DNA from 3 places in the Desulfosporosinus sp. Tol-M2 genome. Region 1 is predicted to be linked to each of the others. Evidence: riboswitches for the same ligand, from Rfam matches in the RefSeq annotation. Region 1 holds a riboswitch; each other region holds the start of a gene.
The links. A riboswitch is a leader RNA that binds a small molecule or an ion and turns the genes downstream of it on or off. The one in region 1 is predicted to bind cobalamin.
Positions count from the first base shown of each region.

Region 2: it holds a riboswitch for cobalamin, as region 1 does, so the genes downstream of both, cobT (nicotinate-nucleotide--dimethylbenzimidazole phosphoribosyltransferase) here and AC6I5A_RS14080 (ribonucleoside triphosphate reductase) in region 1, are expected to answer to the same signal.
Region 3: it holds a riboswitch for cobalamin, as region 1 does, so the genes downstream of both, AC6I5A_RS02600 (bifunctional cobalt-precorrin-7 (C(5))-methyltransferase/cobalt-precorrin-6B (C(15))-methyltransferase) here and AC6I5A_RS14080 (ribonucleoside triphosphate reductase) in region 1, are expected to answer to the same signal.

Region 1 is NZ_JCAIJG010000195.1:1,701-14,468, forward strand. It holds gene AC6I5A_RS14055 (LysR family transcriptional regulator) at 1-671, shown strand, start outside; gene metF (methylenetetrahydrofolate reductase [NAD(P)H]) at 852-1,715, opposite strand; partial or broken gene metE (5-methyltetrahydropteroyltriglutamate--homocysteine S-methyltransferase) at 1,702-3,976, opposite strand; gene AC6I5A_RS14070 (coproporphyrinogen III oxidase family protein) at 4,118-5,401, opposite strand; gene AC6I5A_RS14075 (anaerobic ribonucleoside-triphosphate reductase activating protein) at 5,422-6,114, opposite strand; gene AC6I5A_RS14080 (ribonucleoside triphosphate reductase) at 6,111-8,198, opposite strand; cobalamin riboswitch at 8,325-8,509, opposite strand; gene AC6I5A_RS14085 (undecaprenyl-diphosphate phosphatase) at 8,602-9,408, opposite strand; gene AC6I5A_RS14090 (precorrin-6A/cobalt-precorrin-6A reductase) at 9,593-10,318, opposite strand; gene AC6I5A_RS14095 (energy-coupling factor ABC transporter ATP-binding protein) at 10,477-11,328, opposite strand; gene cbiQ (cobalt ECF transporter T component CbiQ) at 11,332-12,102, opposite strand; gene AC6I5A_RS14105 (energy-coupling factor ABC transporter substrate-binding protein) at 12,099-12,395, opposite strand; gene AC6I5A_RS14110 (energy-coupling factor ABC transporter permease) at 12,392-12,768, opposite strand, start outside.
Region 2 is NZ_JCAIJG010000061.1:736-7,573, reverse strand. It holds partial or broken gene AC6I5A_RS04250 (GDSL-type esterase/lipase family protein) at 1-344, shown strand, start outside; gene AC6I5A_RS04245 (TVP38/TMEM64 family protein) at 352-1,005, opposite strand; gene AC6I5A_RS04240 (HD domain-containing protein) at 1,264-1,761, opposite strand; gene cobS (adenosylcobinamide-GDP ribazoletransferase) at 2,008-2,751, opposite strand; gene cobU (bifunctional adenosylcobinamide kinase/adenosylcobinamide-phosphate guanylyltransferase) at 2,757-3,347, opposite strand; gene cobT (nicotinate-nucleotide--dimethylbenzimidazole phosphoribosyltransferase) at 3,400-4,479, opposite strand; cobalamin riboswitch at 4,589-4,764, opposite strand; partial or broken gene AC6I5A_RS04220 (asparagine synthetase B family protein) at 4,796-5,521, opposite strand; gene nrdR (transcriptional regulator NrdR) at 5,817-6,302, shown strand; partial or broken gene AC6I5A_RS04210 (ribonucleotide reductase barrel domain-containing protein) at 6,368-6,838, shown strand, end outside.
Region 3 is NZ_JCAIJG010000039.1:51,159-63,926, forward strand. It holds gene AC6I5A_RS02545 (bifunctional glycogen debranching protein GlgX/4-alpha-glucanotransferase) at 1-621, shown strand, start outside; gene mnmL (tRNA modification radical SAM protein MnmL/YtqA) at 666-1,604, opposite strand; gene AC6I5A_RS02555 (2-oxoacid:acceptor oxidoreductase family protein) at 1,576-2,142, opposite strand; gene AC6I5A_RS02560 (2-oxoacid:ferredoxin oxidoreductase subunit beta) at 2,135-2,947, opposite strand; gene AC6I5A_RS02565 (2-oxoacid:acceptor oxidoreductase subunit alpha) at 2,940-4,064, opposite strand; gene AC6I5A_RS02570 (4Fe-4S dicluster domain-containing protein) at 4,057-4,272, opposite strand; gene AC6I5A_RS02575 (DUF1540 domain-containing protein) at 4,694-4,882, opposite strand; gene AC6I5A_RS02580 (CBS domain-containing protein) at 4,961-5,383, opposite strand; gene cbiD (cobalt-precorrin-5B (C(1))-methyltransferase CbiD) at 5,628-6,767, shown strand; gene ablB (putative beta-lysine N-acetyltransferase) at 6,715-7,581, opposite strand; gene kamA (lysine 2,3-aminomutase) at 7,574-8,857, opposite strand; cobalamin riboswitch at 9,086-9,265, shown strand; gene AC6I5A_RS02600 (bifunctional cobalt-precorrin-7 (C(5))-methyltransferase/cobalt-precorrin-6B (C(15))-methyltransferase) at 9,585-10,802, shown strand; gene cobI (precorrin-2 C(20)-methyltransferase) at 10,799-11,536, shown strand; gene cobM (precorrin-4 C(11)-methyltransferase) at 11,517-12,305, shown strand; gene AC6I5A_RS02615 (cobalamin biosynthesis protein) at 12,428-12,768, shown strand, end outside.

The sequences.
Region 1 (12,768 bases):
ACTATCTCGGTAAAAAGCCGTCAAAACAGCTTTGCTCCGTTTCAACACAGCATTACGCATTTGCCGTAAATGCTTTTGTAAACCTTATTTCTTCTCTTGATTCGGACGAGTATGAATTTACGCTGCGTGAAACGAGAACATATGAAATCATTGAGGATGTTAAGGATTTTCACAGCGAAATCGGAATTCTATATCTCAATGATTTTAACGAAAAGGTAATTACAAAATTTCTCAAGGAAAGTCACCTCGTTTTTTCGCCGCTGTTTACGGCGGACCCTCATGTTTTTATTTGTTCCACACACCCTCTTGCAAAGCAAAAGAGCATTTCGCTTGCGGATTTAGAAAACTACCCCTGTCTTGCTTTTGAACAGGGAGAATACAACTCGTTCTATTTTTCAGAGGAAATCCTCAGTACCGTTCCGCACAAGAAAATCATTCATGTAAGCGACCGTGCAACGCTGTTTAATCTGCTGATCGGACTGAACGGTTATACAATCTGCACAGGTGTTTTGAACAGCAATCTTAACGGGGATAATATTGTTTCCGTACCGCTTATAACAGACGAAAAGATGAATGTTGGCTGGATTATGAACGAGAAAACACAGCTTAGTGCCTTTGCCGTAAGCTATATCGACGAATTGAAACGGCTGATTACCGAATATGGATATTAGCAGAAAAGAGGCTGTGCTGAAACTTAAGATTATTTCAAGTTATGGTGTACTATCCCAAAAAGAGCAATTATACACCTTAAAGTGGGGAGTAATCTCTATAAATATGATAAATTCCCAAATTAAATGGGGAAATGGGGCTGTAACAAACTGGAAAACGAGTTTGGTTACAGTCCCTTAATTTTATGCCGCAAGCAGTCGATAAACCGCTTCGTAGATTTTCTGCGCAATATACGGATTGTTCATCGTGTAGAGGTGAATTCCATCAACGCCCTGGGCAAAGAGATCAACTATTTGGTCAACCGCATAAGCAATTCCTGCGTCACGCATAGCAATCGGGTTATCCTCGTAACGCTCCATCATTCTCACAAACTTTTTAGGAAGATTTACTCCGCAAAGCGTTACCATACGCTCAATCTGCTTTTTGTTGACAACCGGCATTATTCCTGCTTCAATCGGAACATCTATACCTGCAATGGCTGCTCTTTCCTGAAAAGCATAATAATAGCTGTTGTCGAGAAAAAGCTGTGTGATAAGCTGGTCTGTTCCTGCGTCGACCTTGTGTTTGAGGTTTCGAATATCGTTAATCATGCTGTTGCTCTCAGGATGTCCTTCCGGATAGCACGCGCTGATAATATTGAAATTCCCATGTTCCTTGATAAACGAAACCAGCTCACTTGCGTATTTGAAATCACCGCAAGGCTTGATGTCGGGATTGATATCTCCCCTGAGCGCAAGAATGTTCTCAATACCGTTCCGTTTCAAACCATTGAGCAGAAACAACACATCCTCTTGTGAAAGATTGATACCCGGCAGATGGGCAACGCTTTCCATGCCGTAACTGTTTTTGATTGCAGAGGCGATTTCAAGAGTTGCGTTGTTGTTTGCACTTCCTCCTGCACCATAGGTCACACTGATAAAATCGGGGTGAAGATCTTTCAGTTCGTCAAGAGTACTGTACATCGTATCGATTGAGGCAGTCCGTTTGGGTGGGAATATCTCGAACGACAGCACTTGTTTAATTTTAAAAAGTTCAGCAGTTTTCATTTCTGATTTCCTTTGCCGCCTGCACCAGATGTTCAAGGCTCGGCACAGTTTCGGCATTTCCTCTCGTTTTCAATCCGCAGTCGGGGTTAACCCATAGCTTTTCCGCCGGGATTTTTTCAAGCATTTTGTTTAGCGCCGCCTTGATCTCCTCTACGCCTGGGATTCTCGACGAATGAATATCATAAACGCCAGGGCCGACATGTGTTCTGAAATTGTTTTCTTCCAGAGCGGTCAAAATAGTAAGGTCTGAACGTGACGCCTCAAAGGTAATCACATCAGCGTCCATATTGTCAATATCCCGGATAATATCGTTAAATTCACTGTAACACATATGCGTATGAATTTGCGTTTCCGCCTTGACGCCGCTGTGAACCATCCTGAACGCAGGAATTGCCCAGTCAAGATAATCACTTCTCCAATCTGATTTACGCAAAGGGAGCTTTTCCCGGAAAGCGGCTTCGTCAACCTGAATAATCTTAATACCGTTTGCTTCAAGGTCGAGGACTTCTTCGCGGATTGCCAGACCAATCTGATATGCACATTCCTTCAATGAAATATCTTCTCGGGGAAACGACCAGTTAAGAATGGTAACGGGTCCAGTGAGCATACCTTTCATCGGCTTCTTGATAATGCTCTGCGCATAGACAGAATAGGCAACAGTCATAGGCTTGGCACGGGAAATGTCACCCCAAACAACAGGCGGCTTGACACAGCGTGTGCCATAGGACTGCACCCACGCTTTTTCCGTAAAGATATAACCGTCAAGACATTCACCGAAATACTCAACCATATCGTTTCGTTCAAATTCACCGTGAGCAAGCACATCAAGCCCAATTTTTTCCTGTAAGGCAACGCATTCCGCGATTTTCTGCTTGTTGAAATCAGTGTACTGCGCTTCTGTAATTTTCCCGCTTTTGAAAGAGGAACGGTTTGCTTTTACTTCGGCAGTCTGTGGGAACGAGCCGATTGTAGTTGTCGGAAAAAGTGGCAAGTTGAATTCTTTACTTTGGATTTTTTCACGCTCTGCAAATACCGGAAGTCTTATGAAATCCTTATCCAGAAGTGCGGATACCTTTGCTTGAATATCAGAATTGGAGCAATTTCTACTTTCATTGAAAAGTGCTGCGTTGCGGACATATACATCAGTTTCCATTGGTTTATCTGCAGATAAAATATTTTTCAGTTCCGCAAGCTCCGCCAGCTTTTCCTCTGCAAATACGAAATACTTTTTGTATTCATCCGCCAGCTTTGTTTCGTTTTTCAGCGTATACGGAACATGGAGCAATGAACAGGATGTATTCAACACTATATTGTCGCAGTGTTTTTGCAATTCACCAATAATATCAAGCGTCTTTGCATAGCTGTTACGCCAGATATTTTTACCGTTTACAACGCCTGCAAACAGAATTTTATCACTCGGAAAACCGTTTGCCTTTACAAGTGCAAGCGACTGCTTCCCCTCGACAAAATCAAGGCCTACCCCGTCAAAAGCAAGGCTTGTCACTTCAATATAGCAGTCACGAATGTCGCCAAAATAGGTCTGTAAAAGTACACTGACATTTCCCTTTGCAGAAAGGATTTGTCTGTAAAGCCTGGTGAAAAGTACGGTATCATCAGCGGTCAAATCTCTTACAAGATAAGGCTCGTCGAACTGGTACCCACTCTGCGCCAAGCTGATCGAATTTCGTGAGGATTTCGCGATAAGCCTTAATTACCGTATCTGTGAAGTCGGAAATATTCTTTTTACCCGTAAATCGCACAAGCTTTAAAAATGTTAGTGCGCCAGGAATAACAGGCTTTGTGCTGATCCCAAACTTACGTGCTTCGTTAAACTCGTCAAATGGCTTTGAACCTACAAGAGATATTTCGGTACAGTCATCGATTTCGGGAACAATATAGTGATAGTTCGTATTGAACCACTTTTTCATAGCAAGTGCTTTTACATCGCCTTTTTCGCTTTGATAGCCCTTTGCCGCCGCAAAATAGGTATCGAGCAGAGAGAGGTTCAGAGCCTTATATCTTTCGGGAACGACATTCAGCAGGCATGCTGTGTCAAGCATGTTGTCGTAAAAAGAAAAGTCGTTTGACGGAATGAAGTCATTTCCGTTTTCACGCTGAATGCTCCAATATGATTTACGGAGGGCTTTTGCTGTTTTCTGCAATTCTTCCGCTGTAATTTCTTTTCTGAAATATCTCTCAGCAGCAAATTTTAATTCTCTTAGACTTCCTACGCGAGGATATCCGATAATTGCTGTTTTCATAAGTGTTCACCCTTTCGATTTGTAATGTATTAAGTGTAGTACAAAAGTAACACCGTAGGGTAACACTCGTTTTCTATTTGATTGCATAGTTTTTTTCTATGGGACAATCGCTGCAGATCCTGCGGATAAAGCAATACGAAGTTAAGTCATGGAACGACAGTAGTCACGGAAGTTATTGACTGCGGTGAAAAATTCCCTCATCATAATTACCCAATAGTATTGATCCTTGGTCTTAAGCAGGGTTTTTTCCTCACTTTGCTTGATGCCGCCAACCATCGTAAAGAACAAAATCTCCGGTAAAAGGTACGCAGCGGCGTTAACACCATGTTTTTTGCTCATCTGTTCCAAATCAAGGGAAAGGCCAAAAAACCGCATCAGAAAATCATATAACAATCTCTCCCGCAGGCTTAAGTCGCGCCGCGCAATGATCGGGAACTCGCCCCTCTCAACTCGTTGAATATATTCAGGAATATTAAAGGTATTGGCGTAAATGCTGCCCTCAAGGTATCCTAAAGCGCCACTGCCTATCCCTGCATATTGATCATAATTGATCACATATTCATCAATTATACCTGTATCGTTAAATTTTGCCGTTTGAAGCCAGGTAGGATTTTTGCGATTAAAGCACCAGGCCGTACTTGGCTGGTAGTCTTCACTAAGCGCTTCGGTAATAAGCTCATAAAAAGGCCTTCCCCGCTCGTCGTCAACGCGCCCTAATTTTTTTTCGACATTTTTCCGGGTTGAAGTTGCTACCATAAGGGGATAATAGGTCACCTGATCAACTTTTAAAGCGCGAATGATTTCAAGGTCGCGCTTTAGCGTTTCTGCAGTCTGGACGGGAAAATTAAAGATCATATCCACATTAAAGGTCGGAAAATAGCCTTGCAGCTCAGCAATTTTCTCCATTACTTCACTGCCGCTTCCATATTTATAATAGCGGTCAGTTGCTTTCAATATTTCATCGTTAAAGGATTGCACACCCACAGATAAACGGCCTACGCCAATATCCCGCAGGGCCCGTATACGGCTCATGTCCAAATGATCAGGATTAGTCTCGACAGAGATTTCTTGAACATCAAAACAGCTCTTAATCAACTCGATAATCTCTACCAGCTCAGCCATTAAAACCGTCGGTGTCCCGCCTCCAATATAAAGAGCTTCAAAATTATAACCCCGTTCCTTGTACATGAAAATCTCTTTTTTCAGTGCGGAGAAATAAGCTCTGGCCAGATCTTCGCGGAATGTTACCCGATGAAAAGAACAATAGGGGCAAAGCTCCTCGCAAAAAGGAATATGCACATACATCATCAGGGGTTTCTTATTATTCATAATTAAAGGAAGCTCACTAGACGCATGGGGATCAAAACGCAGATATCTATCAAGTTTTTTCCTGACTGCAAAGGCAACGAATCTTTCAGTCAACATCTCCGGCCACTCCTTAATTCTTAATTTAACCCTTCAAACCCTCGAAAAGCTAAGAAGGACCAGTTTTCTTTAGACCATTGCAGTAAGCTCTGCAAATCCTGCTTGTTCCTGGTTGTTTTATTAAAATCCGTGCTTCTGCAGCGCTGCAGCACATAATTGGAAGCAACTCCAAAATCTATTATTATGCTTGACAAATCAGCTGCTTCGAGTTCGGGGCATAGCGTCGTCCTGAACTCATAAGCCAGTCCGCTATTTTTAATGACTTCCACACTTTCCCGAATTGACACTAACTCCAACCGGCTTGTCCCTGTAATTCCGGCATATTTGCTGAACGGGGCCTTTATATCCATGGCGATAAAATCCAGCAGCTCATCTTCGAGTAACGTTCTCAAAATATCCGGATTTGTTCCGTTTGTATCCAGCTTGACGAGCAAACTCCTGGCTTTCAATTCTTCAATAAATACGTGAAGATTCTTTTGCAAAGTCGGTTCTCCGCCGCTGATCACCACTGCATCAATCATTTCGTTTCTTTTCGCAAGGAATTTGAAAACTTCCTCCGGCTGGATACCGGTTGAAGCATCATTTTTTTCGATAAGACTATGATTGTGACAATAACCGCAGCGCAAATTGCAGCCCTGGGTAAAAACCACCGACGCGATCTTACCCGGATAATCAACAAAGGAAGTTTTTATTAATCCTGCTATATTCATCATCCCACTTCCGGCATGATGAATTTTTTCCTCTGTTTATACTCTTCTTTCTTCCCCAGATTATAGTTCTGGACCGGTCTCAGGTAGCCTGTCACTCTGGACCATACTTCAGCCTCGGCGCCACATTCGGGACAGCTGAAATGTTCTCCGCGGATATAGCCGTGGGCGTCGCAGATACTGAAGGTCGGCGTAATGGAGATGTAGGGAATTTTATATTTGGCGAAGATTTTTTGAATCAGCCGCTTGCAAACCTGCAGATCTTCCACCGCTTCACCCAGATACAGGTGCTGCACCGTTCCCCCGGTGTAAAGAGACTGCAATTCATCCTGCAGCTCCAAAACCTCAAAAAGGTCATCAGTATACCCTACCGGAAGTTGGGTGGAGTTGGAATAATAAGGTACTTGCGCGCCGGCGGTAATAATGGAGTCATACCTTTTCGTATCCAACATCGCCAGACGATAGGCTGTTCCCTCCGCCGGCGTCGCTTCCAAATTGTAGACGTTTCCGGTCTCCCGTTGAAATTTTACCAAGAGCGCCCGTAAATAGTGCATAACCTCCACGGAAAACTCCTGACCTTCCGCAGTTTCAATCCCTTGGCCCATGAAATTCAGCAACGCTTCATGCATGCCGACAATGCCGAGCGTACTGAAATGATTGTGCCAATACTCCCCAGTCCGTTCCTTGGCCGGTCTCAAATACGAACATGAATAGGGATACAGTCCCTTTTCTGACTGCTGCTCAATAATTTTCCGCTTAATCTCCAAGGCAGTGCGCCCGATTTCAGCCATTTTTTTCAGGCCTTGCAAAAATTCCTGTTTGGTCTTGGCTAAATAGCCTAATCTGGGCAAGTTAATCGTAACTACCCCAATTGAGCCCGTGAGCGGATTGCTTCCGAACAAACCCCCGCCTCTTTTGCGAAGTTCACCGGTATCCAGCCTTAACCGACAGCACATAGATACGGCATCTTCGGGGGACAGATCTGAGTTGTTATAATTAGCGAAATAAGGAATTCCATACTTGCAAGTAATTCTCATAAAGGCATCCGCTACCGGGCTCTCCCAAGCAAAGTCTTTGGTAATATTCAGGGTGGGAATCGGGAACGTAAATACTCTTCCCTTGGCATCTCCTTCCAGCATAACTTCACAGAAGGCCAAGTTGAACAGATCCAACTCGTTCTGAAAATCTCCGTATTTGGCCTCGGTATAGGTTCCGCTAATGATCACCTGCTCATCTTTCAGCGTAGCAGGCACCCTGATGTCCAACGTCAGATTGGAAAAGGGGCACTGAAAGCCAACGCGGGTGGGAACATTGATATTAAAAACAAATTCCTGCAAACACTGTTTGACTTGAGAAAAGGTCATTTGGTCATGCCGGATAAAAGGCGCGCAAAAAGTATCAAAGCTTGACCAAGCCTGTGCCCCGGCAGTTTCTCCTTGAGTAGTAAAGGTAGAATTTACGATTTGCCCCAGGAAAGAACGCAAGTGTTTGGCCGGACCGCTCTCCACCTTGCCGGGTACTCCTCCGAAGCCATCCAGCAGGAGCTGTCGTAAATCCCAACCCGCGCAATAGGGTCCAAAAAAGCCCAAGTCATGAATATGGCAATCGCCGTTTTCATGCGCCTCCCGCACCTCCTGCGGATAGATTTCATAAAGCCAATACTTTTTGGTAAAGGCTTCGCGGATATAATTGTTTAAACCGTTAATACTCTTCTGGGTGTTGGCATTTTCACAAATTTGCCAATCCTTATCGCCCAGATAGTCGGAAAACATGCCAATGGTCGCGCCGACCAGCGCTTCCATCTCCCGGGTGCTTTTCCTTTTTTGCCGATAAAGTATAAAAGCCTTCGCTGTTTTGGCATGTCCGTTTTCAATCAGCGCTTTCTCCACGAGATCCTGGATTGATTCTACATCCGGCAGCTTGTCCCTGAAATTAGTGTTTAAGATATCGGCTACCTGTCCGCCTATTTCCTCAGCCCGCTCATAGTCCGCTCCGCCGCAAGCTTTGGCTGCCTTAAAAATAGCCTGCACGATCTTCTCTTGCTTAAAAGCCTCAATTCGGCCATCCCTTTTCATAATTCCGGTGAGCATCAGTTAATCAACCTCCAATTATTTCAATTGAAAAGCCCCTTGACGCTGAGCGCCAAGAGGCTATGTATATCCCTGAATACATATAATTAAAGGAACTTAAGAACCCCCCCTATCGCTCGTAGAGTAACCGGTTCATGGATAAAGGCAGGTCTTCTGACTTGGGTTCATTAATGCTTCACGCCTTCCCAGTATGCACCAGTGGCCTGTCATGAAACATCTCCCCGTTACAGTGGCGGGACCGTGCAGGACTTCAACCTGCTTCCCTTTTAAGCTGTACGCTAAGTACTCGCACCTTTATTTCTGCTATTCGATTGTCTCCATGCTATCCTATGTTAGCCTAATCTGTCAATCATGAAGTTAGTTATTAATTTCAACATACGAGGCGCTCTTTTGCAAGGCTGGATCAGGACTGAAGGAAGCCAAAATAGATAAGCACGAATATACCAAGCACAATTCTATAATAAGCAAACGGTTTAAAATCCCTTTTGCTGATATAATTCATGAATCCTGCAATTACCATCCAGGCCACAATAAATGAAACGAAAAATCCACAAGCAACAACAATTAACTCGTGCGCCGTCAAGAACATGCTATTTTTGAAGAATGAGTAAGCCGAAGCGGCAAACATAGTAGGAATTGCCAAAAAGAAGGAGAATTCAGCGGCAACAACTCTTGTTGCGCCTAATAACATTGCCCCAATTATGGTCGCTGCCGAGCGCGAGGTACCAGGTATCATTGCTAAACACTGAATAAGACCGATGAGGAAAGCAGTTTTGTAACTCAGATGTTGTATTGAGCTAATTCGAACTGAGGGTCTCTTGTTTTCAATGTACAATAGAATCAGCCCCCCTACGATTAGGGCAATTGCTACAACTGTCGTATTAAATAAAAGTTCTTCTATGTATTTTCCTACTAGAAATCCTATTCCAAGTGCAGGGATCACCCCAACGAGAGTCTTTTTCCACAGGTCAAATATACCTTGATTGTCTGATGATTTGTTAAAGCCTAATGGAATAAGTCTTTTCCAAAAGTAGACAACCACCGAAAGAATAGCGCCTAGTTGTATTACCACGTCAAACATATTCGCAAATTGTTCAGTGAACCCTACAAACTGGTTCACTATAATTAGGTGTCCCGTAGAGGAAATAGGAAGAAATTCGGTAATTCCCTCGACAATTCCTAAAATCAAAGCACTGAGAAAATCGTTCATAGCATCATCTCGTTTCAACCAGTATTTCTGTTCAAAACCTTCTCCTTACTACTTTACTCGGCTCCTTAATTAAATACTAATTACAACATAAATACAACACTGACGCAAATGTTGCATATGCAATCAGGAGCATTATTTAACCAACATTAATATTATCTGCTTCAGATTTCCTCAAGCTAGTAAATCATTTTGGGCTATTTGTCTCAACCCAATCCAGTAATTCTTTGACATTATTCACCATCAAACCATCATTCGTCTTAGTTCTTTTCAAAAGGACTATCTCTATCCCTAATTCTAAGGCTGCCGAAATTTTTGTATCTGTACCCCCGGCAGATCCACTATCTCTGGTCAATAGAATATCTGCTCCATAGAATTTAAAGAGCGCTTTGTTAATTTCTTTAGAAAATTGTCCCTGCATTGCTACGATATCTTTCGGTAAGATACCCATATCCTGACATTTTTGGACTAACCGTCCTTCCGGAAGAACCCTAACAACTAAACGAGCATAACGAGCAAAGTCAGCTTGCACGATGCTTTCCAGTTGGTGGCTACCCGTCGTCACGAAAATCGTTACTAATCGTCCTTTATCTTTATGTACTGCACCGACTCGCTGTTCTAATTTGAGCAAAACTTCCTCCCAGGTACAAACTGGATATATTAATAAGCTGTCTGGAATGACAGTCTCCGGTCTTTCGAGCCTTAAATAAGGAACGCCCTGCTGCTCACACCATTGGCGTAAAGGGGCCAACTTCACGCTGCTGGAAGGATGGCTGGCATCAAGGATTAATGAAGGTGCCTCAGTGCCGGTCCAAGCTGTCCAGGTTTGTACCCGTATGAATTTAAGCCCTCTAGTGTCGAGGCATTTACTAATCTCACGTGCCGCCACAGTTTCGCCCAAAAGCATGATCATGTTTTTTCCTCCAAAGCCGTAGTGAACTCGTTCAACTAAAGATAAAACGAGTGTAATAAAAACTACGATCTTACTGTATTAGTGTTGTGATCAATGACAACTTTGTTTATGACAAATGCGTATGTCTATGGTGAATGTCGGGAGAATGTTGATCTGAGTTAAGCCGATGCCGCGTTCTTTGTCAGAACGCTTCTATATAACTCTTCCCTTGTTTTCGGCATAGGGCTAGACGTAGGCAGCCATCCTTTTTGAACCAATATGCCATGCATTTCTATCAGCCAGGGAAGTGCTAAATCGGCACGTTTCACATTTTTCGGGTGCATAAACAGCTCGCAGGGTTCTCCATGAGCAATGATCTCTCCACTGCACATTATAGCAAGCCGGTCTGACCATGAATAGGCTAAATCGACATCATGGGTGGCTAGAATAATCGTTTTACCCGCACTGCTCAACTTCTCCAGAAGCTGCATGAATTCCCTGGAATGACGAGGGTCCAGTCCAGCAGTTGGTTCATCAAAAATAATAACTTCCGGCTTCATCGCCAGAACACCCGCGATGGACACTCGTTTTTTTTGACCATAACTTAATAGATGAGTTGGTTTATCTTCGAGGTCTGTCGTTTCCGTATCGATCAAGGCTTGTTTTACTCTAGCTTTCACTTCCTGTTCTGAAAGTCCCAGATTAAGAGGACCAAACGAGATATCCTGATAAACACTGGAGGAAAAAAGCTGACTATCCGGATCTTGAAAGACGATTCCCACTTCTTTGCGCAATTCAATCAGCGCCTTGTTTTTGTAGGATATTTCTTGTCCCTGGTAATTTATTGACCCTGAATTTGGACGATAAATTCCGTTAAATTGCATAAATAACGTGGATTTTCCAGCACCGTTCGATCCCACAATGGCCAGTTTATCCCCCTTATGAACTTGCAAATTCACATTGTGCAATGCCTTTGTGCCATCAGGATAAGAATACTCTAAATCAACGGCTTCAAGGATGATTTCCGACATATTTTACCTCCAAAGTATATTCAATAAGATTAAAGGGATCTCCAAACCCGTGATAATCAGATAATTTCTGCAGCTGACAGGACGTTCCTTGGTCAGTACCTTAATCGTCCCAGAGTAACCCCGCGCTGACATGGCATTGTATAGTTCTTGGGATCTTACAAAAACTTTCCCTAACAATGCTGTAAAGAGCAGACCCAACGAACGAAAAGAGGCTCTCATCGAGATGTAGCCTGAACGTGAAAGCTGAGCACGCCTAATCGTGGAGGCTGTTTCCAAAAAGACAAAGATAAAGCGATAAATAAGCACCATCAATTCGGTGATAAGCACAGGAACCTTCAGTTTATGGAGTACGGTAATCAGCTCCGTCATGGGAGTAGTCAGTGCCAGAAAGTAAAGACAAGAAACCGAGCCCAGCGATCTGAAAAAAAGGTGAACTGCTGTGATGAAATCTGGGTAACGTATTCCAACGGTAAGACCATGAATGGTTTGAGCGAGCCAAAATCCCGATGGATTAGTCGAGACCGAAAAAGCAATCGTTAAAACGCCGATCAGGAGAAACGAAAGAGGTACAATCATTAGTCTGACAAAAATGCGAGTGGGGATGCCTGCTTTGATGACTATTCCCCCCGCCATTAAAGCCAGGACGATCAGAGGGGTGATGAGCGTGGCAGCAGTTAGACACGCCAGCACGCTCATCAGCGCGAAAAGAGATTTTTCCGCCGGGTGGACTGTTTTTAAATTATTACAATAGGCGTAACTATCTATGTCAATCAAGTTTGTTCCTTCTTGCTCGCATTGAATTTTCCTTTTGAATAACCTAAGAAGTAAAAAAAGATTCCGCTTCCTATGGCTGCCTGCAGAGCAAACAAGAAAGTTTCGACTTCACCGCTCGCTGGTTCATAGAAAGGGTTAAACCAAGGTTCATAATCGGGAGCCACCGTGTTGATTGCTTCTCCTGCTTGAACATCGGCCCCGGCGAATTCGGCATTACGTGCCAGAAAAAGGGGACCAAAGGCCAGTGCAGCAACAATGACTAGTAGGATTCCATTCTTGGCAATGGGTTTCATGCTTTCACCCCCTGTTTTTTAGCAGATAACTCTTTCCCGGTAAATATACCTAAAATTGCCAACTCTTTCTGATTATAAGCACTCAGGATATTAATGACCAAAACGGTAAGGATACCTTCGCTGATGGCTAAGGGCAGCTGTGTGAAGAAAAAGATGCCCATGAATTCCAGAGCAGAGGCCATTACGCCCCCGGTCGCCGCTGGAAAGGCCAGCCCCAACTGAAAAGATGTTGTGATGTAAGTCATTAAATCGCCTATTGTCGCTGACAGGAACACAGATAGCCATAGAGGAGCTCCCAGTTTTTTTGTACCTTTATAAATACCGTATGAGACAAATGGACCGACAATTCCCATGGAGAACGTATTGGCACCTA
Region 2 (6,838 bases), on a different contig from region 1:
CGATTAACACATTTCAGTTCCCTATGATCTTGGGTAACATGGGCAAAACTCTTGATCAGGCCGGAGAAGTGATAAGGCGACTCAATCCTAAGGCAATTGTAAAAGTAGCCACTCTGTATAATCCCATGCCGGTAGGCCCTTACGCCCAATATAACGAACGTGTACAAGGGGTTATTGACGCTGCCAATGCCATAGTTATCGCTTGGGCAAAACGATATGGGTTTGTGGTGGTTAATTTAGGTCGTGCGCTCAGAGGAAAAGAACGGTATCTAATCGGCCCGGATTACATGCATCCCAACGCGGCCGGGTATCGGGTGATTGCAAAGGCGTTTGCCAGGTATTGAGTTTGTTTTAGCGTAAGTGAGGTGGCTGGGGGAACTTTTTAGAATAATACCAATAGAGTCCCACTGATCCAAACAGGAGAGCGCCGATCGCTAAGGCCAACAATAGCCGACCCGGATGATGTGAGATTCGCCATAAATCATGCCCTACCCAGGATTCCCAAATAATCATGGGAAATTTTCCGAGCAGGGAGGCTAACAAGAACGAAGGAAAGGTCATAAGGGATAAGCCGGCAGCATAATTCACTGCGGCAGAGGGAAGTACCGGAATAAGTCGCGAGAGAAGGACAACGGAAAAGCTATTTCCTCTTAGCAGAGCGCCCCATTTTCCGAGCTTCTTCATCTTTGGCTGCGCCCACTCTTGTCCCAGCGTACGTGCTAGCCAAAAACCCAAAGAGGCGCCTAACAAGCTCCCGCTAAGGGAAAGCATAAAACCACCGATCCACCCGTAAATAATGGTGTTAATCCCTGCCATTAAGACAAACGGCATCACTGGAAAAAGAACCAAAGTCATTATTATAGCAAGGTCAATAAAAATGCTTAATAATCCCCACTGAGTCACGAACGCCTGTAATTCAGCAGGGTGCTGCATCTTAGGATAAAGAAAAATCACTATCGCGAGGGAAATTAGCAACGTCATTAAGGAGAAGTACTTCTTGGTCAACGGTTAACCTCCCTTAAAATAAAAACTGCACCATGCGTGGGTCATCCCTCAAAGAATGACCCTTGTTCTAGTTTAGTGCAGATCTGCGCCGAAAGCTATATGTTTTCGCTGATTCTCAGTGCTTTCTCAATTTTTTAGCACGGCGGAAACTTACAAAGGGTTTTTATCACATGGCTGACAATAAGAAATGACATGCCAGAAAACAAGGCATGTCATACTATTTCGGTCACTAATCAGAGCAGAAAGGGAGTTTTTTATTCACATATGTTTTACCAGACGGAGTGTGGTGTACCGCTCAGAGGATGGGAGGTTGCGTTTGAATTTAAATCTGAATTCCTGGATCGATGCCGCTTTATCAGCGACCATAACGAGAAAAGCTTCCCGGCTCCGGGGCCTGCGAACGGTGAGTGGCCACATATGGCTTAAAATAATATCCTTTTCCTTTTCGCTTAGGATAAAACAACGTTCCGCATTCTCGCAGGCAATACGAGGATGGCGAAAACCATGCCATCTTGCTCCTTCGGGTCTAAGGTGATGCCAATCATATAAGAAAAAGTCATGAAGGAGGGCGCCCCGGGTGATTGCAAAAGTATCTAACTTAAGGGTACTTTCCAGTCGTATTGACCAGTTATAGGCAATTTGAGCGACCCGGAGGGAGTGCTCCAGGGTTGTAAAAGGCCTGTGATGAGTATATGAAGCCAACTGCTTGTATTCATCGTGGTTTAAAATGTTATCAACATGTTCCGCTAAACTCAATCATATCACCTTCCTGGCTAAGTGGGTGTCGTTTCCTTTATCAGAGGTAATTTTTTTGCTTGAAGTTTTAGACTTATAAATAGTTACTTTTTAAGTATACTTTAGAAGTTGAGCGTTGTAAATTAATAGAAACTGGTCATTTTTTCCATCTTAGGAATTTTAGTTTACTTAACACTATCATTTGGTGAATCCGTTACTTGAGTATAGTCATAAACTTCATATTTTGGTTGGATGGAGAGGGTCTTGTCAGGCTTTGCCGAGAAAGGGAAGAGCGGCCAGTAAACACCCAACTTCCGAAAGCTCGATAAACGCTCCGTACAAGTCTCCGGTTAATCCCCCTAAGAGAGAGGAAATTCTGGAGGCAAGCAAGGTCACAGTGATGACACATACTCCAAAGGCGATAAGTCCGGCAAATCCGGAGAGAAAAAAGGAGGCTCCCAAAACTAAGCATCCATTGATAAGAAAAGGAATCCAGCGGGTAGTGTCATGAATACCTTTTCCCAGTCCTTGGGGGCGGGCATAAGGAAACCCGACCACCCCAATCTGAAATACCCAGCGTGAGAGCATGGGCATAACAAGGAGGATGGAAAATTGAGGGGGAGTCAGGCTGGCAAGTAAGGCGAATTTGAGGAGTAATAAGCCGAAGAGGGCCATGCAGGCATGAGCTCCAATTCGGCTGTCCATCATGATCTCCAGAATACGTTCCGGACTCCGGGCGGATAGTAATCCATCCATACTATCCATGAACCCATCAAGATGGAGCCCCCCTGTAAGCATTAACTCAGCAACCAACAAGAGAGCACCTAGAACCAAGGCGGGGAAATAAAGAGTCAACGCTTTCGCCAGAAGCCAAAGGAGTAGTCCTATGATAAGTCCGACCAAGGGGTAATAGCGATAACTTAGTGAAAATTCCTCCGAGGTGACTTCTACTTTGGGTGCAGGTAAAGGGAGCCGGGTCAGAAAGGTAAGGGCAATGAGAAAGCCGCGCAAATTAATCACTCCTTGAGCAGGGAAGCAAGCAGCTTCTCGCCGGGGTGTTTAATCTCCATGGGAAAACCCGCCACGACCAAATAAACCTGATCCGCACTCTGAGCCAGAATTTGATTGCTCCTTCCGGCTAAATCCCGGTAAGCCCGGGCCAAAGGGTACTCAGGAACAATTCCTTGACCTACTTCGTTGGAGACAAAGATGACTTGCGGTTTAATCTCCCGGGTTAGTTGGGCGACGTCCTTTACAGTGTCCAGGATTCGAGGTTCAAGTTCGTTGTTGAATGAATCCTGGTCTTTCGGTGGGTTATCTGCTAAGAGAAGATTGCTTAGCCAGAGCGTGACACAATCGAGAAGAATAACCGCGTCTTCGTCTTTAAGTTGAATCAAGGCAGCGCGAATGTTCCGGGGTTCTTCAATGAGCCGCCAAGTGGACGGACGTTGTTGCCGGTGCTTTTTGATGCGCAGGGCCATTTCTGCGTCCCCTATTTGAGCGGTAGCAATGTAAATGACGGGACGTTTTGCATGAGCGGCAAGAAGTTCGGCAAAGCGGCTTTTGCCACTCCGGGCGCCGCCTGTGATGAGAGTAAATTGAGACAATAGCATTCACCCGCTTCAGTGTTTTAGGATTTGTTAATGAAGAATATGGAAGTTAGATTGACCGTTCGCTGACTCCGGCATCGGCGAAGGTGGACATTTCCTCGAGAATATGAAGGGCAGCTTCAATAAGATGAAAGGTTAAGGCGGCTCCAGTTCCTTCTCCAAGTCTCATATTTAAGTTAAGTACCGGCTCCAGTCCCAGATCAGTTAAGGCTTTACAGTGACCAATTTCTACTGAGTTGTGGGAGGGAATCATAAAGGCGGTGCTTTTTGGGGCAAGTTTCGCGGCTATGAGTGCTCCGGCAGCCGAGATGAGACCGTCGATCACGATAGGGACACGGCTGGCAGCAGCTTGCAGGATCGAACCGGCTATCGCCGCGATTTCTAAGCCTCCTACTTTAGTTAGAACGTCGAGGGCGTCCTGTGGATCGGGCTGATTAATTTCAATTGCTTTTTTAATAGCATGCCGTTTCTTGCTTAATCCGGCGTCATCGAGCCCGGTTCCTCGATCAACGACTGATTCAATGGTGGAATTTGTCAAGAGGGCAATGATAGCTGTGCTGGGGGTCGTATTCCCGATTCCAAGGTCTCCAGTGGCTAAGAGATTATAGCCTGCACGGATTTTTTCATCGGCAATTTCCGCGCCCACCAGCAGAGCTTGCAGAGCTTGTTGACGGGTCATAGCGGGGCCTTTGGTCATATTCCGGGTTCCGTTGGCAACACGTTTGTGGATTATGTCCCCTTCTAAGGGGAAGGCAACTCCGACATCAGTACAAAAAACCTCCGCATTGGCCTGACGAGCTAAAACATTGATGGCAGCGCCGCCACCCAGGATATTGTAAATCATTTGGGAAGTAACTTCTTGGGGAAACGCACTGACTCCTTCGGCGACGACTCCATGATCACCGGCCATTAAGAGGACGGATTTCTTCAGAATTTTAGGATTGGAGGTTCGTTGGATGCCGCCAAGTTGCTTTGCCAAATATTCCAACCGTCCAAGGCTGCCCTGCGGTTTGGTGAGTGAGTCCAGGCGCTTTTCGATCTGCCCAATGCTCTCCTCGTCAAGATCCGTAATGCTTGCTATGAGTGTTTGAAGTTGTGCGTTTAGTTGAGCTGCGGATAAGTTTTGCATGGTTTGATCCCCTCTATTTTGTTATAATTAGTAGAAAAAGTAAAGCCCAGCCACAAATAAACCTGTGGTCGGGACTTTTCCGTCATCACCGCCGCTCCCCAAGTTATGGGAAGACGTAAACATTTAGGCAGGTCTCCTGGCTCTCGAATCATTGCTAAACTCGTAACCTTCCCAGCCAAGGCCAGTGGTTTTACGAAAGCTCATCGAATACAGTGGTGGGTCCGCGTCGGTTTCCAACCGAACTTCCCTATTCTCCCAAAGGGCACCTAAATGACTTTATTTTTCTTCAGCTTAACACAATCATTTTCTTATCTCAAGTACATGTCCTGAAATCAAGAGATCCATCGGTATGGACATTATCAGGTAAGGCCCAGTACCTGCGAATGTACAAACCATTCGCAGAATATAATAGAACATGCCCGGGTTCTAGCTCAGAAATTCCTTTGTGAACACCTGCTCCGGGAGTATGTGCCGGGCCAACAAAGAAGACTTCAGCCGATCCTTCCTGTCCGATATTGGGGGATATATCCGGGTGTTTAAGCAGGGCTTTAAGTTCTGAAGAAAAAACAAGTGAACTTGTTTGTTCGCTGTAAAAGAGAGGCTTAACCCCTAGGCGATCACGCGCCACAAATAACTGCTGTTCTCTACTGTCCCAGATGCCAAAGGCAAATATACCGTTCAAACGCTCAACGCAAGAAGGCCCCCATTCTAAGTAGGAGAGAAGTAAGGCTTCCGTATCAGAATGTCCTTCAAAACGGTAGTTACGACTCAGCAGCTCTTGACGGATTTCCGGTTTGTTATAAAGTACACCAGTATAGATCATGACAAAAGTATTTTCACCTTGTTGGCGAATCATCGGCTGACGGCCTCCTTGGGGGTCAACGCCAACAAGTCTGCGGTGGCCGAAAGCAGCACGAGGGGAAAGCCAGTACCCTTCCGCATCCGGTCCCCGGGGTGTAAGGGCTTGAGTCATACCAACCAGGATATCTTTTTGGAGGGTGAGATTACGTTTCCAATCCACAACACCTACAATACCACACATAAAGAGCCCTCCTTGTATGAAATGATAAGTATTATCAATTACCCTTGGTAGTAATACTCTATGCCCGGTTGAGGAGAGGTGTTCGCGGATACGAGGCTGGGTTATTCAGCCCTTTTGCCGAAATGAAGACAACATAGTATTTCTAAAGACAAGGAAGAAAGAGATACTGGATAAAAATATGTCCTGGGAGAGAAAAAAAGCGTTATATAGACGATAATATAGATTATAAATGAGTTTGACACACAACATATAGTGTGGTTAAATAAAAAACATACTATATGTTGGGGGTGAAGCTGTGCATTGTCCATTCTGCGGCAACGAGGATACTAAAGTTAATGATTCACGTCAGGTGGAAGAGGGCACGGCAGTCCGCAGACGCAGGGAATGTGAACGTTGTTTGCGTCGGTTTACCACCTTCGAAAAATTTGAGGATTCTCCGCTCATTGTGGTTAAGAAAGAAGGACGGCGCGAAGAATTTTCCCGCTCTAAAATGATGTCCGGCATGTTAAGGGCTTGTGAAAAAAGGCCAATTACCATGGAACAAATTGAGGAGGCAGCTTACGCAATAGAAATAATCCTGCGCAACAGTTCGGAGCGTGAGGTGTCGAGTGCTCAGGTGGGGGAAGCTGTGCTGGAACAGCTGTTTGGATTGGATGAAGTTGCCTACATACGTTTTGCTTCCGTCTATCGACAGTTTCAGGATATACAACGTTTTATGGAGGAGTTGCAAGAGCTGATTGCCAAACGGGGAACTATACAGAAGAAGGACAAAATTGAATAGTTATGATGGAACGTTATGATGGAAAGTAATTATGGAAAGTAATGATGGAAAGTTGGGGATTCGCGTTGATTTTCGAAGGACAAGCGCCAAAAACCTGGCTGAACGCTAAGCTTACGCCTAATGCGCAGGTAGTATTGGCAAAACGATATTTAAAACAAGCAGACGGACAAGTGGTTGAAACTGCGGAAGATATGATTTATCGGGTAGCCTGTGTGATTGCAGGAATTGAAGAGGATAAATACGGCAAAAGCCAAAAAGAAACCGAGGCCTTGGCTCAAGAATTTTATACGATGATGGCGAAACTTGAATTCATGCCCAATTCGCCGACCTTGATGAACGCCGGACGGGATCTCGGACAATTGAGCGCTTGTTTTGTTTTGCCGGTTGAAGATAGCATGGAGGAAATTTTTGATGCCATCAAAAATGCCGCGATTATTCATAAATCCGGTGGGGGGACCGGTTTTAGCTTTTCGCGTTTGCGCCCGAAAAATAGCATGGTTCGCTCAACCGGCGGCGTAGCCTCCGGTCCGGTTTCC
Region 3 (12,768 bases), on a different contig from region 1:
CTGGAATTATTTGACTACCTTCGTCTGGATCATTTCCGGGGGTTTGAAGCCTATTGGGAGGTTGATGCCCGGGAAGAGACGGCCGAAAAGGGCCGTTGGCTCAAAGGTCCGGGGAAACGATTCTTCGAAAGCATGCTGGAAACGTTTGGGAAGCTCCCCTTGATTATGGAGGACTTAGGTTTCATAACTACAGAAGTCAAGATTTTAAAACAGCTAATTGGGTTTCCCGGAATCAAGGTTCTTCAATTTACGCCTTTGCCAGAAATAATGGCTGAGGAAACTAATTTTGTTTATTATACGGGAACCCATGATAATAACACCTTATTGGGCTGGTATGAAAAGAGTCATTTGACTGATGAAGAAACTCTGCTCAACAACCGGCTGGACCAAACCCTAATCAACCAACAAGTATGCCGGAAAATGATCGAAGAAGTATATTCGAGCCAAGCAGCATGGGTTATCTTGCCGTTGCAGGATATTTTAGGTTTGGGTGAGGAAGCCAGAATGAATGTCCCAGGCACTGTCCATGGGAATTGGCAGTGGCAGCTGGCTAAGATACCGGAGACGGAGGAAATAATAGATTGGCTCCGCAGCCTAGCCAAGAAAACAAAGAGAAAGTAAAAATAGAATCCCTATTTTTGGGCTCAAAAATAGGGATTTCTAGTTTATCTTCTGCATTTTATTGATGCCTGCTTCGCGAATTTTCCTTGCCATGAATCTCGCCGTTCTAATTCAGCATCGATAGCATTGAGAACCTCCCATTTTTTACGGCTCCATAGAGGTCCAAGGAGATCATCTGGCGGACCGTCACCTGTTAAGCGATGGATAACCACCTCTGGCGGCAGGATCTCTAAAATATCGACGACAAGCGAAACATACTCTTCTTTCGTCAGAAGATCAAAAGGCACGTTTTGATAAATGGTTGCCAAAGGGGTTCCCCTTAAAACGTGGAGCAAATGAATTTTTATCCCTTGTAACGGCAGCTGAGCAACTGCTTGCGCGGTTTCCACCATCTCCGCTTTCGTTTCTCCAGGCAGTCCAAGGATTATATGGGCACAAACCCGTATTCCTCTGGCCTGCAACTGCTCAAGACCCTTGAGAAATTGGGCATAGTCATGCCCCCTGCCAATCCATTCCATAGTTTTGCTGTGAATGCTTTGCAACCCCAGTTCGACCCACAAATAGGTTCTCCGGTTCAGCTCCTCAAGATAATCAAGCACATCTTCCGGCAGGCAGTCTGGCCTTGTTGAGATGGATAGCCCTACAACGTTTTCCTCTGCCAAGGCCTCTTCATAGACCTCACGCAACCGCTTAACCGCAGCGTAGGTATTGGTATGCGCTTGAAAATAAGCGATATACTGTGCAGAGGGCCATTTATTCTTCATCCGTTCCTTCACTGCAATAAACTGATCGGGAATGGATAACCTCTGATCTCCGGCATAATCCCCGGAACCCCGTTCGCTGCAGTAGACACACCCGCCTATTCCCAGCGTTCCATCCCGGTTAGGGCACGTAAATCCGGCATCCAAAGAGATCTTAACTATTTTTCCTCCGAACCTTTCACGCAATTGTTCATTAAAGGTCCGATATCGCTTTTTTTGCATAGCTTGCTTCCATTCCCATTTGCCATCCTAATTCCAGAGCTTTGATGTTTCGTTCCGTCGTACCTTGAGGAGCCCATTGCCGAGCAGCCTGCAAAACATTGTCCAAAGAAATTCTACCACTTAATGAAGCCACAATTCCCAATGCCACTAGATTAGCGCCTTCCTCGGAACCAAAGTGAGTGCGGGCAGTTTTTGTGATCGGCAGCGCATAAAAATTACTACTACGCGGCGTAAATTCTGTAACCTGGGAATTATCCGCAATCAGGCTTGCATCTTCATGAAGATGCAAGCCGTACTTAATATAGGCTTCTTGGCTGAAGGTTAAGACAAAGTCAGGTTTTTCGACTTTAGGGTAATGAATCGCTTCGTTACTGATGATGACTTCAGCCCGACTGGCCCCTCCCCTGGCCTCGGGGCCATAGCTTTGACTCTGAGCAACATTTTGACCGGCATTAATTCCGGCCTGAGCCAATATTATGGCAGCTAAAATCAGGCCTTGTCCGCCCGCTCCGGTGAACAGAAATTCTTGCTTAGTCATGGAGACTGCCCTCCCTTAACTTCTGTCTGAGCTTCTCGTATTCTCGCGTATACTCCGGCGCCTGTAGTTTAAAAATCTCGCCGATCTGGAAATCTTCTTCATCAACAGCCCGTTGCCCGGCTTTAAAGGCGTGCTCCTTTTGCCAGAGCAGCATATCAACTGGGGTTTTAAACTCATTGCGGCGTCCATAGGAAACAGGACACTGGGAAATAGCCTCCACTAGCGAGAAACCTGGATTGTTATAGGCATCCATAACCAGTTTCGTGAGGAGCAGATTATGGTAAGCCGTGGCTCTAGCTCCATAAGTAGCACCTGCCGCTTTAACCAACTCCAGAATTTGAAAGGGTCTCTCCAGGTTGCCAAAAGGAGAGGTCGTACCCCGTTTGTCACGGGGGGTTAGGGGGGAGGTCTGACCACCCGTCATACCGAAAATACTATTATTTATTATCAAAGCTGTTAGATCAATATTGCGCCTGGCGGCATGAATTAAATGATTACCACCAATGGCAGTTGAATCCCCATCTCCCATGATGACGAAGACAGCCAACTCTGGGCGAGCGGCTTTAATTCCAGTGGCGAAGGGTATAGCTCTCCCATGGGTAGTATGAATGGTGTTAAAGTCTAAGTATCCTGGCATACGAGAGGAACAGCCAATTCCCGAAACAAGGATTACCTTATTTTGGTCAAGCTGCAACGTTTTGATAGCCCCGACGATGGCCGCCATGATGGTTCCCAGACCACAACCTGGGCACCAAATATGCGGTAAAGTCTCGGTCCGGAAATATTTTGCAATATCACTAAACATTTTGGATGGCCTTCCTTATTCTGTCCAAAATTTCCGTGGGAGTTATTAATACTCCGTCCATGCGGTTCAGGCGTTCGACTGTTTTATAGCCAACGATTCTTTCAACTTCGCCGACTAATTGACCGCTGTTCATCTCCACAACTAAGTACTTACAGTCAGCATATTTCGCCAGCTGTTTTTGCGGAAAAGGCCAAATCGTGATGGGGCGAAAGAGTCCAACCTTTAGACCATCGTTGCGGGCAATATGCACTGCCTCCAAGGCTGAACGGGCGGTACAGCCGTAAGCTACCACGATCACCTCCGCATCGTTAAGCTGTATCTCTTCGACTAATTGGATCCGATCTAAATATGGATTTAGCTTCTGGGTTAAACGCTGCAGAAAATTTTTTGTCACTTCCGGGTTCCCTGTTGGCAAGCCCTTTTCATCATGAGTTAACCCTGTTACATGGTAGCGGTATCCGTCGCCAATGTTCGCCATGGCTGGGATCATACTCTCGTCGTTTTCATAAGGGATATATTCGCCAGGCGGTACAGTTGGCTTTTTCCGGTTAACGATGGTTAATTCTTGAGCTAAGACAACATTTTCCCGCAAATGGCCAATCACTTCATCCATGAGTAGAACTACGGGAATGCGAAACTCCTCGGCAAAATTAAAGGCTATTACTGTAAGTTCATAACACTCCTGTACGGAGGATGGCGTTAAGACTATGATTGGATGGTCGCCATGGGTACCCCACCTCGCTTGCATAATGTCAGCTTGGGCGGGGGACGTTGGTAATCCAGTGCTTGGTCCGCCTCTTTGCACATTGACCACGACACAAGGAACTTCCGTAGCTATGGCATACCCCAGATTTTCCTGTTTAAGAGAAAATCCTGGCCCGCTGGTTGCGGTCAGGGTTTTGAGTCCGGTTAAGGAGGCCCCGATAATAGCTGCCATACTCCCTATTTCGTCTTCCATTTGGATAAAAGTACCACCGATAAAAGGCAATCTTTCGGCCATTATTTCAGCTATTTCAGTGGAAGGAGTGATCGGGTATCCTGCGTAAAAAAGAACCCCGGCCGCTAAAGCCCCTTCTGCTACGGCTTCATTTCCTTGCATTAATCTAGCTTTATTCATCTATAGTCACCTCAATATTGATGGCAAAGTCAGGGCAAAGACGTTCACAAATCTTACAGGCTATGCACTGTTCTGGTTTGGCAACCACAACCCTCCCGGATTCGTCGTTTTCCAGCACTTTATTAGGACAAAATGCTATGCATATTCCGCACCTCTTACACCAATTCTCACTGACCAAAACGGTAGCAGTCTGTATCGCCAGTACCAAAACCTTAACATCTCCTTATGCTTTCCGGACATTAATCCTGGAATAAATGCTCTGCGTACGGTCACTTTTCTCAAGTCAACGCTTCTTAACTAATTCACTCACTTTCCAGGGAAGTGGCGCTGCATATTTATTCCTTTATACTTCTAGGTCAACAGAGCGAATACCTTCTTATCTTAGCACCCAAGCGGAGAAAACAAAGAGATCGGAGAAAGGAATCGGAAAAGCTTAACCTATTCCTTCAGATAATCAAGATTTTGCAAATGAAGAGGGGGTGCAACAAACTTAAATATTCGTTACACCCCCTTAAATTCCCGGTTTGGGTAAAAGTTATTGTTACACATATGGGATCTGGTAATTGTTCAGTTACCAATTTCCAGTTGACTGTAACCCAAAAGCTTAGTGGTATAAGGATAACCTGTCCTTAATAATTCAAGACGTTTAAAGAGAGATAGGTCGCACAGTCTGTCATTTCAGAGCTACTGGAGTTACGAGATTGAACTTCGATCTTGTCAGCATGACAATGATCGCCTGAACCATAAAAATGACATGTGTTAACATAACATTTGATCCCACCGTTAGGTTGCGGCATTTTTTTTACTTGATTTGACATTTGGATTCCTCCTTCAAGTTAATTCAACATTTAATATTCCTGGATTGTTTGGTTTTTATGAATAACTTTCAACTTAAATTAATGGTAAGTCCCTTGCGATATACTACTAAGTGCATCGCCTGCTTCATCAATGTGAATTTTTTCAATGGCCAGATCACCCAGGGCTACAATTCCCACTAATTTACTCTTATCTAAGACCGGTAACCTCCTAATTTGATACTTCGACATCAAATTCGCCGCCTCATGTACATCCTGATCAGCGGACACGCAAATAGTATCTGTACTCATAATATCCCCGGCGGATATATTATTGGGATTTCCTCCTGCTGCAACAACTTTCAGAACAATATCCCTGTCTGTAATAATGCCAATCAAGCTATTATCTTGACAAATCGGAATAGAACCTACATCATCTTTCTTCATCAACTGTGCAACTTCAACAACTGAGGTTTCAGGAGTAACCCAATCGACTGAACTTGTCATAACATCTCGAACCTTCATACTTCAGCCCCTCCTAATGATTTTTTCCATAGCTAGTATTAACATTTTGACTAAAAAGCATACAAGATATTCTTGCAGGCTTTTCTAATACTAGTCAGAAAGTATAAACTGACCGGTAACAGTTAGTTTATACTTTCTGGAAGCATAAGTGGTTTGCACAGGTACCCTACATAACTTATACTTTCATTATATACCGAGCTAAATATCTAATACTAAATGATAAATTTGATGTGGGAGAGAAACTATGGCACGAGATAAAGATCGACATACATGGCGTGAAGGATACAGCACAGGAAGTTGTGCAGCCGGTGCTGCCAAAGCAGCCTGTCTGCTCCTCCAAGGGGACGGTTTACCCGAGCGAGTAGAGATTCCCCTGCCGAATTCCGCACGTTTAATAATGCCCATCCACGGGGGTAAAACCGGATATCCTGAAGCCAGGGCATGTATTGTGAAAGACGGCGGGGATGATACGGATATTACGCATGGGCTTGAGATCCATGCAACCGCGCGCTATATTTCTCCTCTGGGAGAGGTTTACATCCGAGGAGGTCATGGGGTTGGGACCATCACTAAAAAAGGCTTAGCCATTGAGGTTGGGGAGAGCGCTATTAACCCTGTGCCACGGAGAATGATCCGTGAAGCGGTTCGGGAGGTCTTTCCAAAAGAAGAACTGGAAATTATTATTGAGGTCCCTGTCGGGGAAGCCGTTGCTATGGGCACCCTTAATCCCAGGCTGGGGATTGTCGGAGGAATTTCTATTCTTGGAACAAGTGGAATAGTCCGGCCGATGTCCGAGGAGGCGTTTAAAACTTCTATTCTACCGGAATTGGACCAGGCAGTGGCTTATGGACATAAAACCATCGTGCTCACTCCAGGACACTATGGATATAGAGTCGCGAGAGAGCGTTTTAAGATCCCAGCTGAAGCTATAATCCAAATGGGTAACTATATAGGCTTTCTATTGGAAGAAGCGGTCTACAGGAGGATTGAACAGGTTATTTTATTGGGTCACATAGGAAAGCTTATTAAAGTATCGGGCGGAATTTTCCAGACCCATAATCGTGTCGCAGATGCTCGAATGGAAATATTACTGGCGCATGCCGCACTAGCAGGGATTAATAAAGATACTTTGAAATATCTGGCGGAGTTTCCAACGACTGAAGGGGCCGCTTCAGAGCTCTTGCGCCTTGGGGAGCAAAAGTTGCTTCATCATTTAGCACACTTGGCGAGTGTTAGAGCTCAGGCGTTCACTTATGGACAGCTAAGCGTTGGAACGGTCATGACGTTATTGAACGGACAACCGGTTGGGTGGGATACGAGAGCTCGAAAAATTATGGAAGAACAAGTCTGGGTGTGGTCAGTTGGACCGAAGAGTTCGAGCTAACCCAGATATTCATGTCCTCAAAGGAACCTGCGATATGGCAATTGTTAATCAGGCACCCTTGATAGCTATACCCAAGTTTGTGAAACACTCTGTTCATTCCGTAGGACTGGGCGCGTGCCAAAGTATATATGATGAATGAGCCATTATTTACTTCCTGCTCTAATAACCAGAGTAAACTTTCGGATAATGAAAGTCCCCGATAATCTTCTAAAGTTGCACAATCCGTCATTTCGCAACGGTTAAGAATTGGATCAGGGTAAGCTGCCGCCACACTAACCAGCTGATTTTTTGATAATGCCCCGGCAAAAATAATCCCATCCTGTATTAGGGAGCGGATATATTGAGGATTTTCTACCGGGGAGGGATAACTTATAAAAACCCGTGTTAATATTTGGGATATTCGTTGGGCGTAGGATTCATTTAAGAGTTTTAATTCTATTCCAGGAGGCAAATGTTCTGAGCGTTTAAGCGGTACCGTTCTTACGTTATGGATAATATTTATCTCTGCTTGCAACTTATGAGAATGACCTCTTGACTCACTAACATAATAGGCTAAGCTAACAGCGAATTCCTCATAGTTACCACGGAAGAGGCTGCCTTCGATACGAAAGCCGTATTGCATAAATTCAGAAATATCGGCAGGTAATGCCCAGAGCCATATTTTTTCCAGCTTCCTTGTTAAGGCTAAATGAATAAGATGCGGCCCGAATAATGAAGGCTTGGTTCCTTGTGCGTAGCCGTTGACAACCAGCCGTTTATTCCTCTCATCAGTAATGGGGTTAAAGAAACTCACAGGGCTCGTCGTGTTAAGCATTTGCTTCACCTCTGCGACGACTGGATATTATTTTTCTTCTCTCCAGGCGGATATTTTCTTGAGGTGTCAGACTAATCAGCTTACCTTTCAGCAATTTAGCAAGACCAATCTGGCGAGTTTTAGAGCTGAAACAGTTCTTTGTGCATGTTTTACAACTGCTTGTTTTATCTTCAGGTTCTTGATATACACTAATGACTCCTTCATAATTGCGCAGTATGACTCTGTCATTGGATTGCGAGATTAAATAGTTGGGCTGCAGAGGGATTTTACCACCACCTCCCGGTGCATCGACAACGAAGGTTGGAACAGCGAAACCGGAGGTATGTCCCCTGAGCATTTCAATTATTTCTAAACCTGTGCTGACAGATGTCCGGAAATGCTCAATGCCGGTGGATAAATCGCATTGGTACAAGTAGTATGGTCTTACCCTGCATTTTACGAGCTCATGAACCAGTTTTTTCATAGTGACAGGACAATCATTAATTCCTTTAAGCAAAACTGTTTGGTTACCAAGCGGAATACCGGCATTAACCAGTTTAGCCAGGGCATTAAGGGCTTCAACGGTAAGCTCTTGAGGATGATTGAAGTGTGTGTTAATCCAAAGTGGGTGGTATTTTTGCAAAACCTCGATGAGGTGATCTGTTATGCGCATAGGGAGAACAACCGGGGTTCTTGTCCCGATCCGTATAATCTCGACGTTTGGAATAGAACGAAGATTGGACAGGATATACTCCAAACGGTCATCGGAAAGGGTAAATGGATCTCCTCCGGATATCAGTACATCACGTATCTGAGGGTTGGACCGGATATATTCCAAGGCGAGCTTAAATCGATTGAGCGGCAAAGCTTGGTCGTTTTGTCCCGCCATTCGTCTTCTGGTGCAATGTCTGCAGTACATTGAGCATTGATCCGTCACCAGCAGCAGAACTCGGTCAGGATAGCGGTGCGTCAGGCCAGGTACCGGCGAATCGATTTCTTCATGCAGCGGGTCGTCTAAATCGCATGAGGATTTGCTCAATTCGTGGATCGAAGGAATTGCTTGTTTTCTGATCGGGCACTCCGGATCCTGGGGATCCATCATGGAAAAATAGTAAGGCGTAATGGCCATGCGGAAATTTTTCAGACAACGTTTAATTTGTTCAGCTTCCTCAGAGGGAAGAGACATAAATTCAAGTAATCCTTCCTGGGTTGTGATTCGGTTGGACATTTGCCAATGCCAATCATTCCATTGCTCATCACTTATATGAAGCCATAATTTTCGTTGTTGTGCATTCATTAGTTCAACCTCCCCGTTAGACTAACAACCTGTATATATATAATAAGTTGTCATATAGCAAATGTCAACCCTTAGATATGTAAACTTTATCCATCAATATTTTTCTAAGGTAATAACCCACGAGAAATTCATGCTGGTTCACTTAAGTTTTTCCTAACTTCTTTCTATCAGAAAGAACTTGGTATATAATAATAAACGAATGTTCGTCGAATACACCACTCGTGAATTTAATAGCGTTATGCTTAAGGTTCCTCTGCGCTAGAGGATTAAAAAGGGGAAGTCGGCGAAAGTCCGACGCGGTCCCGCCACTGTAAACAAGGAGTTCTCATTTATCCCGCGAGTTATTACCATGATGGGTAGAGAATGATGATATGAAGCCAGAAAACCTGCCTTGAGAAATATCACAGACCTACGGGCGATAGGTGATGTGTGTTTTTTTAAGGTAAACATACGAGCCGCTCCGGTTCGTATTTTTATTTACCCATCCATTAGTGAACTCGTTCAACTAAAGTTGAACATCGAGTCTTCGGTGACGAAAGCCTCCAGTGGAGGGTTTTGCCGAAGCCGCACGTCCCAAAAGGAATTCTTAGCGGCGAAGTCGGAGTCTACCCCCACCGAAGCAGAATAAGGTGTACCTCTCCCTCTTGTAGAAGTGGGAGTCTTACGATTGGATAAACGTTTGGTTTCTACGAGACTTAAATAAAATCCAGGGAAGAAGGTTTATTATATGTTACAAGTGATCGGCGTCGGACCTGGGCGGCCGGAATGGTTGCCGCCGGCAATCACTGAACTTGTTAAGCACTGCGATGTATTAGTTGGAGGTTCAAGGGCACTGAAACTCTTTCCGGATTTTTCAGGACGCCGGTATGACCTATCAGTTGATCTAGACGGCAGTATTGAAGTGATTAGAAACGCACTTCCGGAAGGGAGAGTCGTCGGGGTTTTAGTCTCCGGCGACCCTGGGTTTTTCAGTTTATTACCCAGACTGAAGAAAGAATTTCCGGAGGAGAGAATCGACGTCTATCCTGGGATCAGTTCTCTGCAATTCGCTTTTGCCAGAGCGGGGCTTCCTTGGCAGGAGGCAACCTTTGCCAGCGTTCACGGTCGAGAGTTGACCGTACTGCCTCAGATGATAACTAGTCCTACAGCGGTTCTAACCGGTGGGGAAAATACTCCCCAGAAAATCGCACAGCACTATCTGGAGCGCGGTTATAATCCACAGATCCTGATCGGGAATGCTCTTGCTTATCCCGAGGAATTTTGGGCGTCAATGGATGCAGAGCAGTTGGCTCAGGAAAAGACGTTGTTAAAGAATGCTATTGTTATTCTCTACCCGGATAAGCAGCAACCCACTCAGCAAGGCAATGGATGCCGGATAGGGATTTCAGACGAAGAGTTCCTACGGGGAAATGTTCCCCTGACCAAGGCGGAAATTCGTGTGCAAGTACTCGCCAAAGCCCAAATATTAAAATACGATCGTGTCGTGGATATTGGAGCCGGTACCGGAAGTATTAGTATAGAAGCCGCCGGTCTCGCTTCTGAGGGCGTAGTATATGCGATTGAACATAATCCAGAGGCTCAAGCTCTTATTTTGGCCAATCAGCGTAAGTTTGGCGTATCAAATCTGTATCTGATTCCCGGAACTGCGCCGGATGTCTTCGGGGAGCTTCCCCCAGTCGGTGTCTGTATTATTGGTGGGAGTAATGGGCGTTTAGCAGAAATCTTAGAAACTGTTCCTCTTGTTGCAGGTGGAAGAATCGTAATCACAGCGGTGACGATCGAAACAGTGGCTCAAGGATTGAATCTGCTGACAGACCTTAACTATCAGGATATCGATATCGTTTCAATTCAAGCAATCCGTTGGAAAGCGGTACAAACACTGCATATGGCCCAGGCTTTGAACCCAATTTTTATATTATCAGCACGAAAAGGGGAAGCTTTATGAATACAACATGGGGAAAATTCTTTGGAGTTGGGGTCGGTCCCGGTGATCCTCGTCTCTTAACATTGCAGGCTGTTGATGTTTTGAAATCAGTCGATCTGGTTGCTATTCCCAAATCCAAGCTTGACCGGGAAAGTGTGGCCTGGGATATAGCTAAAATATATTGTCCAGCCAATGTCCGCCTAGTCAAACTCGAAATGCCCATGACTGCGGATCAGCAGGTTTTAGTAAAGGCCTGGCAAGATGGGGCGCAAACTCTCCTGGCCGAACTGAAACAGGGCAAATCCGTCGCCTTTATCACGCTGGGGGATCCTTCGCTTTATAGTACTTACAGTTACCTGCTTAACATTCTTCAAGAAGAACTGCCTCAGGAGTGTATTGCAACAGTGCCGGGCATTACAGCTATGTCTGCAGCGGCAGCCAGGATTAACTTGCCTCTTGCCACAGGGGATGAGCCCCTCCTAATCTTGCCAAGTACCGAAGACGTAGGGGAGTTTCTCAATTTCCCCAATTTAGTCTTTATGAAAGTCTCCCGAAGGCTGCCTGAGATTTTGACGCTGCTCGAAGGGCTCAAGAGAAAAGCAGTCTTGTTAACTCGCCTCGGACAAGCTAGCGAGAGAATCTGCTGGCAACCAAAACCTCAGGATTTCACATCCGACAAAATTGATTATCTCAGTTTGTTACTTGTCAAACAAGATTTGTTGGGGAGGGAAAACAGTGAGCCGGAGAAAAACTAACGGCCAAGTAATTTTCGTTGGTGCCGGTCCGGGTGATCCGGAACTAATAACGGTCAAAGGTGCACGTGCGCTGGAGAGGGCGGACCGGGTGATTTACGCCGGCTCTTTAGTCAACCCGGAGTTGCTCGGACTTTGCCACCCGGGAACACCTGTTCATGACAGTGCTTACCTAACGCTCGAGGAAGTAGTAGATTTGATGGATGAGGGGACAAGGCGAGGGGAAACTATTGTTCGTCTCCATACGGGTGATCCCAGTATGTTCGGGGCAATTAAGGAACAATTCGACTACTTAGACAAGCAATATATTCCGTATTCCGTCATTCCTGGAGTCAGTTCGGTGTTTGCGGCCGCTGCGGCGGTTAAACGTGAATTTACTCTGCCGGATATCAGCCAAACGTTGATTCTCACCCGCTTGGCGGGAAGGACCCCTGTACCGGAGCGTGAAGCACTAGCCAACTTGGCGAAACACCAAGCCAGTATGGCAATTTTCTTAAGTGTTCAGGATATGCACTCAGTTGTCGAAGCCTTGCTGGAAGGTGGTTACCCTGCCTCTACCCCGATAGCCGTAATTTCTAAAGCGAGTTGGCCAGATGAAGAGGTTCTGCAGGGAACATTGGAAACCATCGTAGAAAAAGTTAAAACGGTGGGAATCCGCAAACAGGCCCAAATCCTGGTAGGCGATTTTTTAGATCCCGCTAATGGGTATGCTCGTTCAAAGCTCTATAACCCGACTTTTACACACAACTATCGGCAAGGTACTGAAACGTGAATAAAAACGATAAGGCAAACCCAAACGCAAACACAAACCCGAACGCAATCGCAGCCCCAAACGCAAATACAAACCCAAACACAAAAACGAATATTGCACTTGTATCGTTAACTGACCGAGGGATGGCCACAGTCCGGCGTATTGGAGAGAAACTTCCGGGCACAGTCGTTCAGGAACTCTATATTCACGAGAAAACACTCGGTTCAAACAAGGATCACGGAGAAGGGGAAGGGCACCCTCGACCGCAATTGCATCTGTTTCGGCGTTTGGGGGATATCGTCCCGGGACTATGGCAGGAGTATGCTGTTCTCATTTTCGTCATGGCTACAGGAATTGTGGTACGCCAAATCGCTTCCCTTATCGAAGGCAAAGATCGGGATCCGGCGGTGCTTGTCTTAGATGAGGAGGGGAAGTTCATTATCCCTTTACTTTCCGGACATTTGGGTGGCGCAAATACTTGGGC